Regions from separate parts of the Chryseobacterium sp. PCH239 genome, predicted to be linked through region 1. Evidence: riboswitches for the same ligand, from Rfam matches in the RefSeq annotation. Region 1 holds a riboswitch; each other region holds the start of a gene.
What was found. A riboswitch is a leader RNA that binds a small molecule or an ion and turns the genes downstream of it on or off. The one in region 1 is predicted to bind cobalamin.
Positions count from the first base shown of each region.

Region 2: linked by a shared signal. The riboswitch ahead of KBP46_RS12970 (TonB-dependent siderophore receptor) and the one ahead of metE (5-methyltetrahydropteroyltriglutamate--homocysteine S-methyltransferase) in region 1 are both predicted to bind cobalamin.
Region 3: linked by a shared signal. The riboswitch ahead of KBP46_RS07950 (T9SS type A sorting domain-containing protein) and the one ahead of metE (5-methyltetrahydropteroyltriglutamate--homocysteine S-methyltransferase) in region 1 are both predicted to bind cobalamin.

Region 1 covers NZ_CP073027.1:1,179,636-1,182,919, reverse strand. The annotation lists gene KBP46_RS05500 (hypothetical protein) at 15-557, shown strand; gene KBP46_RS05495 (Lrp/AsnC family transcriptional regulator) at 642-1,103, opposite strand; cobalamin riboswitch at 1,299-1,485, shown strand; gene metE (5-methyltetrahydropteroyltriglutamate--homocysteine S-methyltransferase) at 1,664-3,284, shown strand, end outside.
Region 2 covers NZ_CP073027.1:2,781,703-2,784,986, reverse strand. The annotation lists gene KBP46_RS12980 (cytochrome-c peroxidase) at 1-528, shown strand, start outside; gene KBP46_RS12975 (transporter) at 541-1,488, shown strand; cobalamin riboswitch at 1,580-1,765, shown strand; gene KBP46_RS12970 (TonB-dependent siderophore receptor) at 1,875-3,284, shown strand, end outside.
Region 3 covers NZ_CP073027.1:1,756,670-1,759,953, reverse strand. The annotation lists gene clpP (ATP-dependent Clp endopeptidase proteolytic subunit ClpP) at 1-97, shown strand, start outside; gene KBP46_RS07950 (T9SS type A sorting domain-containing protein) at 281-1,384, opposite strand; cobalamin riboswitch at 1,447-1,638, opposite strand; gene KBP46_RS07945 (esterase-like activity of phytase family protein) at 1,862-3,130, shown strand; gene tpiA (triose-phosphate isomerase) at 3,206-3,284, opposite strand, start outside.

The DNA.
Region 1 (3,284 bases):
TTTAAAATATTCTCATGCAGACGAAACCATTCAATTTCATTGTAACCCTCTTTTTTCTGGCATTAAGTGTGACTGCATTTTCACAAAAAACAGCCGCTTTGAATTCTTTATTGGACAAAAATTCAGAATTTATCTTCCCACAGACACCCGATAAAATATCAAAAGCACTGAATGTAAAAACTGTTTTTTATGAAGATGCCAACGAAGAAAAATATGCAAAATGGCCAATGAAAACAGGGCTGGAACTTTATTGTGGTCTTGGAAAAGATAATGCTGTCAATGAGATGTTTTTCGCAGCTTCAGACAATAAATCTTTAGTGGTGGAAGGGCTTCCTTTTGGCCTTGTGCTGAATAAAAGTACCTTACAGGATAGTAAAACCAGGTTCACTAAATACAATGCTAAAACCCAAAAATTAGGAGCTGACAGTGAATTTCCAGGTGGATCAAAACTTGTTTTTAAAAAAGGAAAACATTATGCAACATTGTTTTTTGACAATAAAAACCTGTTGAAATCATTAGGTTTAACACCAACGCTTGTTGATCCGGCAGCCAATTAAGTACTGGAAAATTAGAATAATAACAACATCCGTCATTATCGACGGATTTTTTTATATCTGAAGCAGATTAACGTAAAGCGAAAGCTATATCGTCAGCCCATGGTTGTTTTTTACCTCAGCCATCACAAACGTACTGTGGGTACTCCCTATGGAATCCACAGATCCAAGCTTATTGAATACAAAATCCTGATAATGCTTCATATCCCGTACCTGAACTTTCAGAAGGAAATCAAAATCCCCGGAAATATTGTAACATTCGGCAACTTCTTCGATTTCTAAAATCTCCTTTACAAAATCATAACCTACTGATCTGTCGTGGATTTTGAGCTTGATCTGGCAGAAAACCGTAAATCCGCGATTCAGTTTTTCGGCATCAAGAACGGCCGCATATCTTTTAACAAAACCTTCCTGTTCAAGCCTTTTTACCCTTTCAAAAACAGGTGAGGTAGAAAGATTTACCTCTTTCGCAAGTTCCTTAACGGTGAGTTTAGCATTTTTCTGGAGCAGCCTTAGCAGCTGTAAGTCCTTATCATCGAGTTGTTCCACAGAATATTATTCTTTTAAATGATTAAAACATTCAAATGTACAGAATTTTATGCTTTTATTTTTGTTTTTAAAAGTTTAATTTGCTTAATTATTTGATAATAATTGTATTTTTATTCTGTATTGCTAATTTTACACAAAATTAAAAACTTTTACTGATGACCATAGTTAAAGGTAAAAGTACAGTTCTTTACAGATACTTCATCAAACAGAAAAGGTTTTACTTAACGTAGATTAATAGGGAATCGTGTGCAAATCACGAGCTGTCGCGCAACTGTAAGTAACACACCAAAGGTTTCTGTCCTTGCAGATCCACTGCCAAAAGCGGGAAGGATGACGGAAACTGTTACAAGTCAGGAGACCTGCCTTTACTGAATTGACAATGCTTTCGCGGTCTGAAGCTTTGGGGTCATACAGATGATATATCGGATTCGGGTATTTTCTTTTGTAAAGGAAATTACGCTGTCTGCTATGTCATGACTTTCCTGAAACTTCTTCCGATAAAACATTACGAAGCCTTTTAAAGAACTTTCCCAATAAGTTTAATTAAAAAGTTTAAAAAAATGCAAACTCACATCCTTGGCTATCCGCGTATTGGTAGCAAAAGAGAACTCAAAAAAGCCTGCGAACAGTATTGGTCAGGTAAAATCCTTTTGGAAGAACTTCTGAATACCGGAAGAACTATCTGTAACCAAAACTGGAATATCCAGAAAGAAGCAGGGATAGACCTTATCCCGTGTAATGATTTTTCATACTATGATCAGGTATTGGATATGAGCCTTGTAGTAGGAGCCATTCCAACACGTTACCATGAAGTGGTGCTTAAAAAGAACAATACTGAATTGGATCTTTATTTTGCAATGGCAAGAGGATATCAGAAAGATGGATTGGATATCACTGCCATGGAAATGACCAAGTGGTTCGATACCAACTATCACTATATCGTTCCGGAATTTTATAAAAATCAACAGTTTAAACTGAGCTCAGATAAGATTTTCAATGAATTTGCCGGAGCAAAACAAGCGGGAATCAATGCAAAACCGGTGATTATTGGACTGGTTTCTTATCTGTTATTAGGAAAAGAAAAAGAAGAAGGCTTCGATAAATTGGATCTGGCTGGAAATCTTCTTCCAGTCTATACAGAGATTTTAACCAAACTTCAGGATCAGGGTGCGGAATGGATTCAGTTTGATGAACCTTTTCTGGCGTTGGATTTAACAGAAAAAGCCAAAGAAACTTACCTTTCTGTGTATGCTGAAATCAGAAAACGTTTTCCGAAACTGAAATTTATCGTTGCCACTTATTTTGACGGATTAAAAGATAATACATCAATTGCTGTTTCTCTTCCGGTGAATACATTGCATATTGATCTGGTGAGAAATCCTGGACAGTTAGATGATATTCTGAATGTTATTCCGGAAAGCTTAAGCCTTTCATTAGGAGTAACCGACGGTAGAAATATCTGGAAAAATGATTACGAAAAATCATTGTCTTTCATCAGAAAAGCTGTTGAGAAATTAGGATCTGAAAGAATTCTGATTGCACCATCATGTTCATTGCTTCATTCACCTTGTGACCTTGATTTTGAAACCCGTCTCAATCCTGAAATTAAAAACTGGCTGGCTTTTGCAAAACAAAAAGTAAAGGAAGTCGTAACACTTAAACAACTGGCATCCGGAACGGAAAATGAACAGGTTCTTGAAGCATTTGAAGAAAATAAAAAAGCCATTGAAAGCAGAAGAACTTCTTCTCTTATCCATAATGATCAGGTAAAACAGAGAGTGAATTCAGTTACTGAAAAAGATGCTCAGAGAATAAATACCTTCAAAATCCGTAAAGAAGAACAGCAGGAAGTATTGCAGCTACCTTTATTTCCAACCACTACAATCGGATCATTCCCGCAAACCACAGAAGTAAGAAGCTGGAGAGCAAAATTTAAAAAAGGAGAGCTTACTGCGGAACAATATGATACCTTATTGAAACAGGAAACGCAGAGAACAATCCGTTGGCAGGAAGACATCGGAATTGATGTATTGGTTCATGGAGAATTTGAGCGAAATGACATGGTGGAATATTTCGGAGAACAGTTGGAAGGATTTGTATTCACTAAAAACGGTTGGGTACAAAGCTACGGAAGCCGTTGTGTGAAACCTCCTGTCATCTTCGGTGATGTTTCCCGCCCGA
Region 2 (3,284 bases), 1.6 Mb from region 1:
ACCATTACCGGCGAAAGAATTTTAAAAGCATTATCACAGTTTATGGCTTCTTTAATTTCTGCAGATTCAAAATATGACCGGTTCAGACAGGGAAAAGAACAGTTGACTTCAATAGAATCCCAGGGAATGACATTATTCAATCAGAAATGTGCTTCCTGTCATAGCGGAGAGCTGTTTACGGATGAGAGTTTCAGAAATACCGGAATGTATTACAATACAGAATTCAAGGATGCAGGTAGATACAGAGTGAGCCTGAATCAGGTAGATTGGATGAAATTCCGTGTTCCGAGTCTGAGAAATGTAGAATATACCGCACCTTATATGCATGACGGAAGGTTTTATACATTAGATGCGGTACTCAATTTCTATTCGGATCAGGTGGAAGATAATGTTAATCTTGATCCACAGCTTAAACAGAATGGTCACATAGGAATTGCTATGAACAGCCAGGAAAAACAATCCATCATTGCGTTCCTGAAAACATTATCGGATAAAAGTTTTATATCCAATCCAAAATTTGCAGAATAATTTATAAAAAACATGAAGAAGATTATATTGATAGTAAGTTTGATCCTGTTGAATCAGTATCAGGCAAAAACCATCAGAGACAGTGCTTATGTTGCTCCCGAAGCGCTTAACAGATTCGATTTTGATGATGATTGTGATGCCTGTGGCTGTGCAGCAGGAAATGGATCTTCCGGCTTTGAATCTTTGCTGAATCCACAGTTTATCGGAATCAAATACTTTGCACAGCATTACAAAGCCAAGGAAAACTTATTTGTAAAAGACCTCACGCAGGATCAGTATTTCAATACGTTGCAGCTGTGGGGGAAGATTCCACTGACTAAAAAACTAAGTGTTTATGCAAGTCTGCCCTTCCATTTCCATGAAAAGAAAACGATGCAGGGAGATATCAGAATCAATGGAATAGGAGATTTAAACCTGATGGGAATTTACCAGCTGATGAGCTCTAAAGATAATTTCCATCATCTGAGCGGAGGTTTGGGCTTGAAAATTCCACTCGGGAAGTTTGATGAAAAAGGGGCATCCGGTGTCAACCCAAGCTTTCAGCTGGGAACCGGAAGCTGGGATTATCAGGCGGCTTTGAATTATAAGTTTCAGAAAAATAAAGTAGCCGTACTGGTTAATACAGATTACACCATTAAAACAGAGAACAGGAAAAATTACCGTTTTGGAAACCAATGGAACTATGCAGCAACAGGTTTTTATCAGGTTGCAGGAAATGAAAAATCTATATTCTCTGTAAAAACTGGAGTTCAGGGTGAAGTCTACGCCCAGAACAAACAGTTTGATGAGGCACTGCCGAATACTGCTGGTAGTGCTTTGTACGGAAAACTGGGATTTGAAGCCTCTTACAAAAAGCTGAGCCTGGGAAGTGAAATCATGCTTCCCATGTACACGCATCTGGCGGGAGGAGATATTGAAGCCAAATCGAGATTCAGTGTTTTCCTGAATATTGGCATTTAAAGCGAAACCCCCAATAAATGATGTTAAAGCTCCTTCGGGAGCTTTAATTGTTTATAAATCATGATTTTAGTTGGGGATTAGGAATAATTATTTATCTTTGCCGGAATTTGGTGAGCCGTAAAAAGCTCTTAAAAGGGAATCCGGTGAAAATCCGGGACAGACCCGCTGCTGTAAGCTCCGCACCAAAGTTTTTGAAGAATATATCCACTGTTTTTTAATGGGAAGGATTTCAAAAATGGAGTAAGTCAGAAGACCTGCCAGACAATAATCGTTTGACGCTTTCGTGGAATAAAGCTTAGGACATCAATGATTCTGTGCAGTGACAGCTGTGCTTTGTCGTTGTATTCTTATACCCCATTAGCGTCTTCATTACCCTAAATGAGCTAATGGCAGCAAAACTAATTACTTCTGCAATTCATAAAGCTGTTTTCACAATATTGGTGATTACATCTCAACTTTTATCTTCTCAAACCAAGAAGAAGGACAGTCTTCAGGAAGAGACGATTAAAGGAATTAATCTTTACAAAAAGAATTTTAAAGAAATCCTTCCGGCACAAACGCTGCAGGGAGAACAGCTGGAAAGACTAAACAGTCATTCCGTTGCAGATGCACTGCGGTATTTTTCAGGCGTTCAGATTAAAGATTACGGAGGATTGGGTGGTTTGAAAACCATCAACATCCGAAGCATGGGAAGCCAGCATGTAGGGGTTTTTTATGATGGAATTCAATTAGGAAATGCTCAAAACGGACTGGTGGATCTGGGAAGGTACTCTTTGGATGATCTGGAAGAAATATCGTTGTATAACGGACAGAAAAGTGAAATTTTTCAGCCAGCAAAGGACTTTGGCTCTTCTGGGTCTATCTATTTACAGCCTAAAACACCCGTATTTAAAGGAAATAGAAAAACCAATTTGGTGATAAGAGCAAAAAGTGCATCTATTGATCTCTTTAATCCTTCATTCCGATTGGAACAGAAAATTTCAGACAGGGTTTCTGCCAGTTTCAGTGGCGAATTTATGCAGAGTGACGGAATTTACAGATTTCGTTATGCCAAGAAATATCCTGATGGGCAACAAGCCTATGATACCATTGCAAAAAGACAGGACTCAGATATCAAAGCAAAACGTTTTGAAACTTCTCTCAACGGAACTTTAAATAACGGAAGTTGGAATATCCGTGGCTACGGTTATATTTCAAACCGCGGAATGCCGGCACCTATTGTTAACGGGCGCTTTGAAGGAAGAGGAGCGAGGCTTTCCGATGAGAATTATTTTGTACAGGCTAATCTGAGAAAAAAACTGTTCCCGAAATTTGAAACACAGCTTAAAGCAAAATTTGCTTACGATTACACCCATTTCATGGACACAGTTCGTTCGCAGTCTATTATTTATACCGATAATACCTACATCCAAAGGGAACTTTATCTTTCCTCTTCCAATATTTACTCAATCACTCCCAATTGGGATGTCAGCCTGAGTGGAGATTTTCAGTATAATAACCTGGATGCCAATCTGGATAATTTTTCTTATCCTACACGTTACACTACCTTGGTAGCATTGGCAACAACCTATCAGTGGAACAGATTCAAAATTTTGGGAAGCCTTTTAGGAACCTTTACTTTTGAAGAAGTAAGAAAAAATAAAAGACCGGGAGATGCCAGAGAGTGGACACCTGCGGTGTTTATGAGCTATCAGCCGGAAAAAATTCCGGAGATTACTCTAAGGGCTTTCTATAAAAGAATTTTCAGACTTCCGACCTTCAATGATTTGTATTATACCAATATCGGAAATACCTAT
Region 3 (3,284 bases), 580 kb from region 1:
AAAATCTTCTGACAGAGATTACTGGATGACTTCTGAAGAAGCTAAAGGTTACGGAATGGTAGATGAGGTTTTACAAAGATCCACAGAGAAAAAATAATTGATGATAACATCATCAGAAAACCGCACCAATCTGGTGCGGTTTTTTTGTTGGATTATATTTTAATCACTCATTTTATATTCGCTGGAGGGGTGGCAATAATTCAAAGAATTTTTGACGGGGCGGTTGTAACAGTATATTTTATCCATATCCTCACAAAAAAAGCGCCTTGAGGCACTTTCTCTATTTCTTAACAATCTTATGTACCGTAGCACTTTCAGCTGTTTTAATCTCCACAAAGTAAACTCCTGAGTTTAAAGAATGAATATCAATCTTAGTAACCTGAGAAGTCATTATTTTTTGTCCTGTCACAGAGTAAATATTCACTTCTTTCAGTTTCTCAGCCGTTTCAATCTGAATGAAATCACTTGCCGGATTTGGATAAATATTGAATTTTTTCTTGGTCACAGAAGAAATTCCTAAAGTCAGCTGTGCCTCGGTGGGGGTAAATGGTCTTCTTTGCCCGAAACTTAATCCAAACCAGTCATTGTTACTCAGTTGAATCTGAGAAAGATTGGCTTTTGTTTGCCAGCTTGATAGATCTTTTCCTTTATATAACTTCCAGCTGTCTGATCCGGAAGTATTCCCAGTAAATGAATTCAATGTTAAATTAGTAATCTGATTATTCGCTGATGCAAAATTGAAATAGGAAGCTTGAGACTGGATCAGTTGTAACGCCTGTTCAGCAATTATGCTTCCGTTATATTTAATTCCAAAAACAAAAGAATTGGCATTTCCGTTGGCATTATCAGTTCCGAAATCAATAACGACAAGACTTTTATTAGTTCCGCTTCCTACCCAGTTTGTAACCTGCGAGGGAACAAACCAAGCAGAACTGTAGGCTGGAACTGGTGGGGAAGGCATTGTAGGAGGGGAAAAACTATAAGAAGCTCCATACCATCTTCCGTCCACTAAAAGATCATTGTTCACACCATTATTGAATGCCATAGTTGATGGAGTGTTTCCTGACCAGGTTGACCAATAGTCGTCAAGGCTGGGAGTATGATGATTGTAATTTAAACTGTACAGAAATCCGGATGGTATTTCAATTTCCATTTTAGGTTCTGCAGCGGCAATAGCAGTAATCATGTCTTCCATGGTTAAGCCATTTCCGTCAAAACGGTATCCCCAAGCATAAGAATTTGGGGTGCTGTCATCATTAAAGTCTGCAATGAAATATGCTTTTTTAGAACCGGTTCCTACCCAAAATTTAATGTCGTTTTCTGTGAATTGGGCCGACAATACCTGCATGCAAAGCAGTAAGAAAAAAAGATAGATTTTTCTCATGATATAATTAATTTAAAGTTTTATTCCCGAAACTTATCTTCAGAGCAGAACTAATTCTTTCTCTGAATCTGGTGTTTTAAGGCAGGTCTCCTGGCTCACATCTTACAACTTCCTTCCCGGATTTTCAGATCCAGTGGTTTTTGTGCAGTAAGTTTAAACAGTTTACAGTTGCGGGTACAGCTCAAGATTTGAATATTATTCTCACTTGATTCCCTATTAATGGACATTGTTCAGCCTTAAAACGCTGCAAATATATCATATAAATTGATAAGTCTGTTTTGTGAATTATTTTCCTTTAAAAAATGATTTTCAAATTGATTAATAATTTGGTTGGATTGTTGGTTTTTCATTTTTAAATAGATTCTTTTCTTATTTATCTTCAATGCATTCTGTCTGTTCAATTGTTAAAAAACAATTATCATTGTATTTAAGATCAGTTTACAATCAAGTCCTATTTTCGCAGCCATAAAATAGCATATGAAAAAATTACTATGTTCTGTGGGTATACTGGCTGTATTGGCTTCATGTAAAAGTGATGACGATACCGCAATGGTTAATCAGGATATTAATTATTCCAAACTCCCTCAGGAGTTTCCATTTTCAAAACTGACTACGATAAACGGAGTGGATGTTATCAACGGAGGTTTTGGATCCGGAGCTGCGGCTCATCCTACCAGAAAAGGCGAATTCTATGTCATTACCGATAGAGGACCTAACACCGACTTCCAGAATGGGAAAAAGTTTCTTACTCCTAATTTTACTCCAACCATTATGCATTTTAAAATCAATGCTGACGGAAATGTAGAGGTCATCAAATATATTAAACTTAAAAATCCATCCGGACAGCCTATTACCGGACTTCCAAATCCTGTTGGAATGGGGAGCACAGGGGAAGTAGCATATGATGCTTCCGGAAATGTCTTAGGTACTGATCAGTATGGTCTTGACAGCGAAAGTATTGTTGCTGCCGCTGACGGTACATTCTGGGTTTCTGATGAATATGGACCGCATATTGTACACTACAGTGCTGATGGAATGGAGATGGAAAGAATAAGCCCGATCGGAGTAAATACAGGATCAAGAAAACTACCTGCTGTTTTAGCGAAAAGAAGAGCCAACAGAGGAATGGAAGGACTTTGTATGAGCCCGGACGGAAGAACGCTGGTAGGAACCATGCAGTCGATGATGTATGTTCCCAGTAAGGCATTGGCTACCAATAAAACTTTAACGAGAATTGTCACATTTGATACGGTTACAGGGCAGACTAAACAGTTTCTATATAAGCAGGAAGGAGGAGCTTCTGATTCAGTGTGTGATATTACCGCATTAAGCAATAATGAATTCCTGGTGATTGAAAGAGATGGAAATTTCGGTTCTCAGGGAGGAATAAAAAAAGTATACAGAATCAATCTTAGCAATGCAACAGATGTAAACGGAGCCGATATCACCGATGTGGACGGAATGAAAGTTAACGGAAAAGCTTTAGAGCAATGTTCATGGGATGAAATTACCAATGCCGGAATAAAAGCTGTTACCAAAACATTAGCCGTAGATCTGGTAGCAAAACTGGGTTATGAACATGATAAATTCGAGGGAATTGTTTATTTAGGAAATAATAAACTGGCTGTTTTCAATGATGATGACTTTGGAGTAGTGGATGATGGAAACGGAAATCCAAAAGCTAAAATTTTGCCTAAAACGGGTAAAGTAGACAAAGGAACAATGTATGTAGTCGATATTCAATAATTAGATTTTTTTAACGGAAAAGCGGCGGAATCGAAGATTCCGCCGCTTTTTATTGGATAATATATCAATCCTCTATTAATTAAAAGCTTCAATAATCTTAGAGAAATCCTCTAATTTTAAAGCTGCTCCTCCGATAAGACCACCGTCGATATCC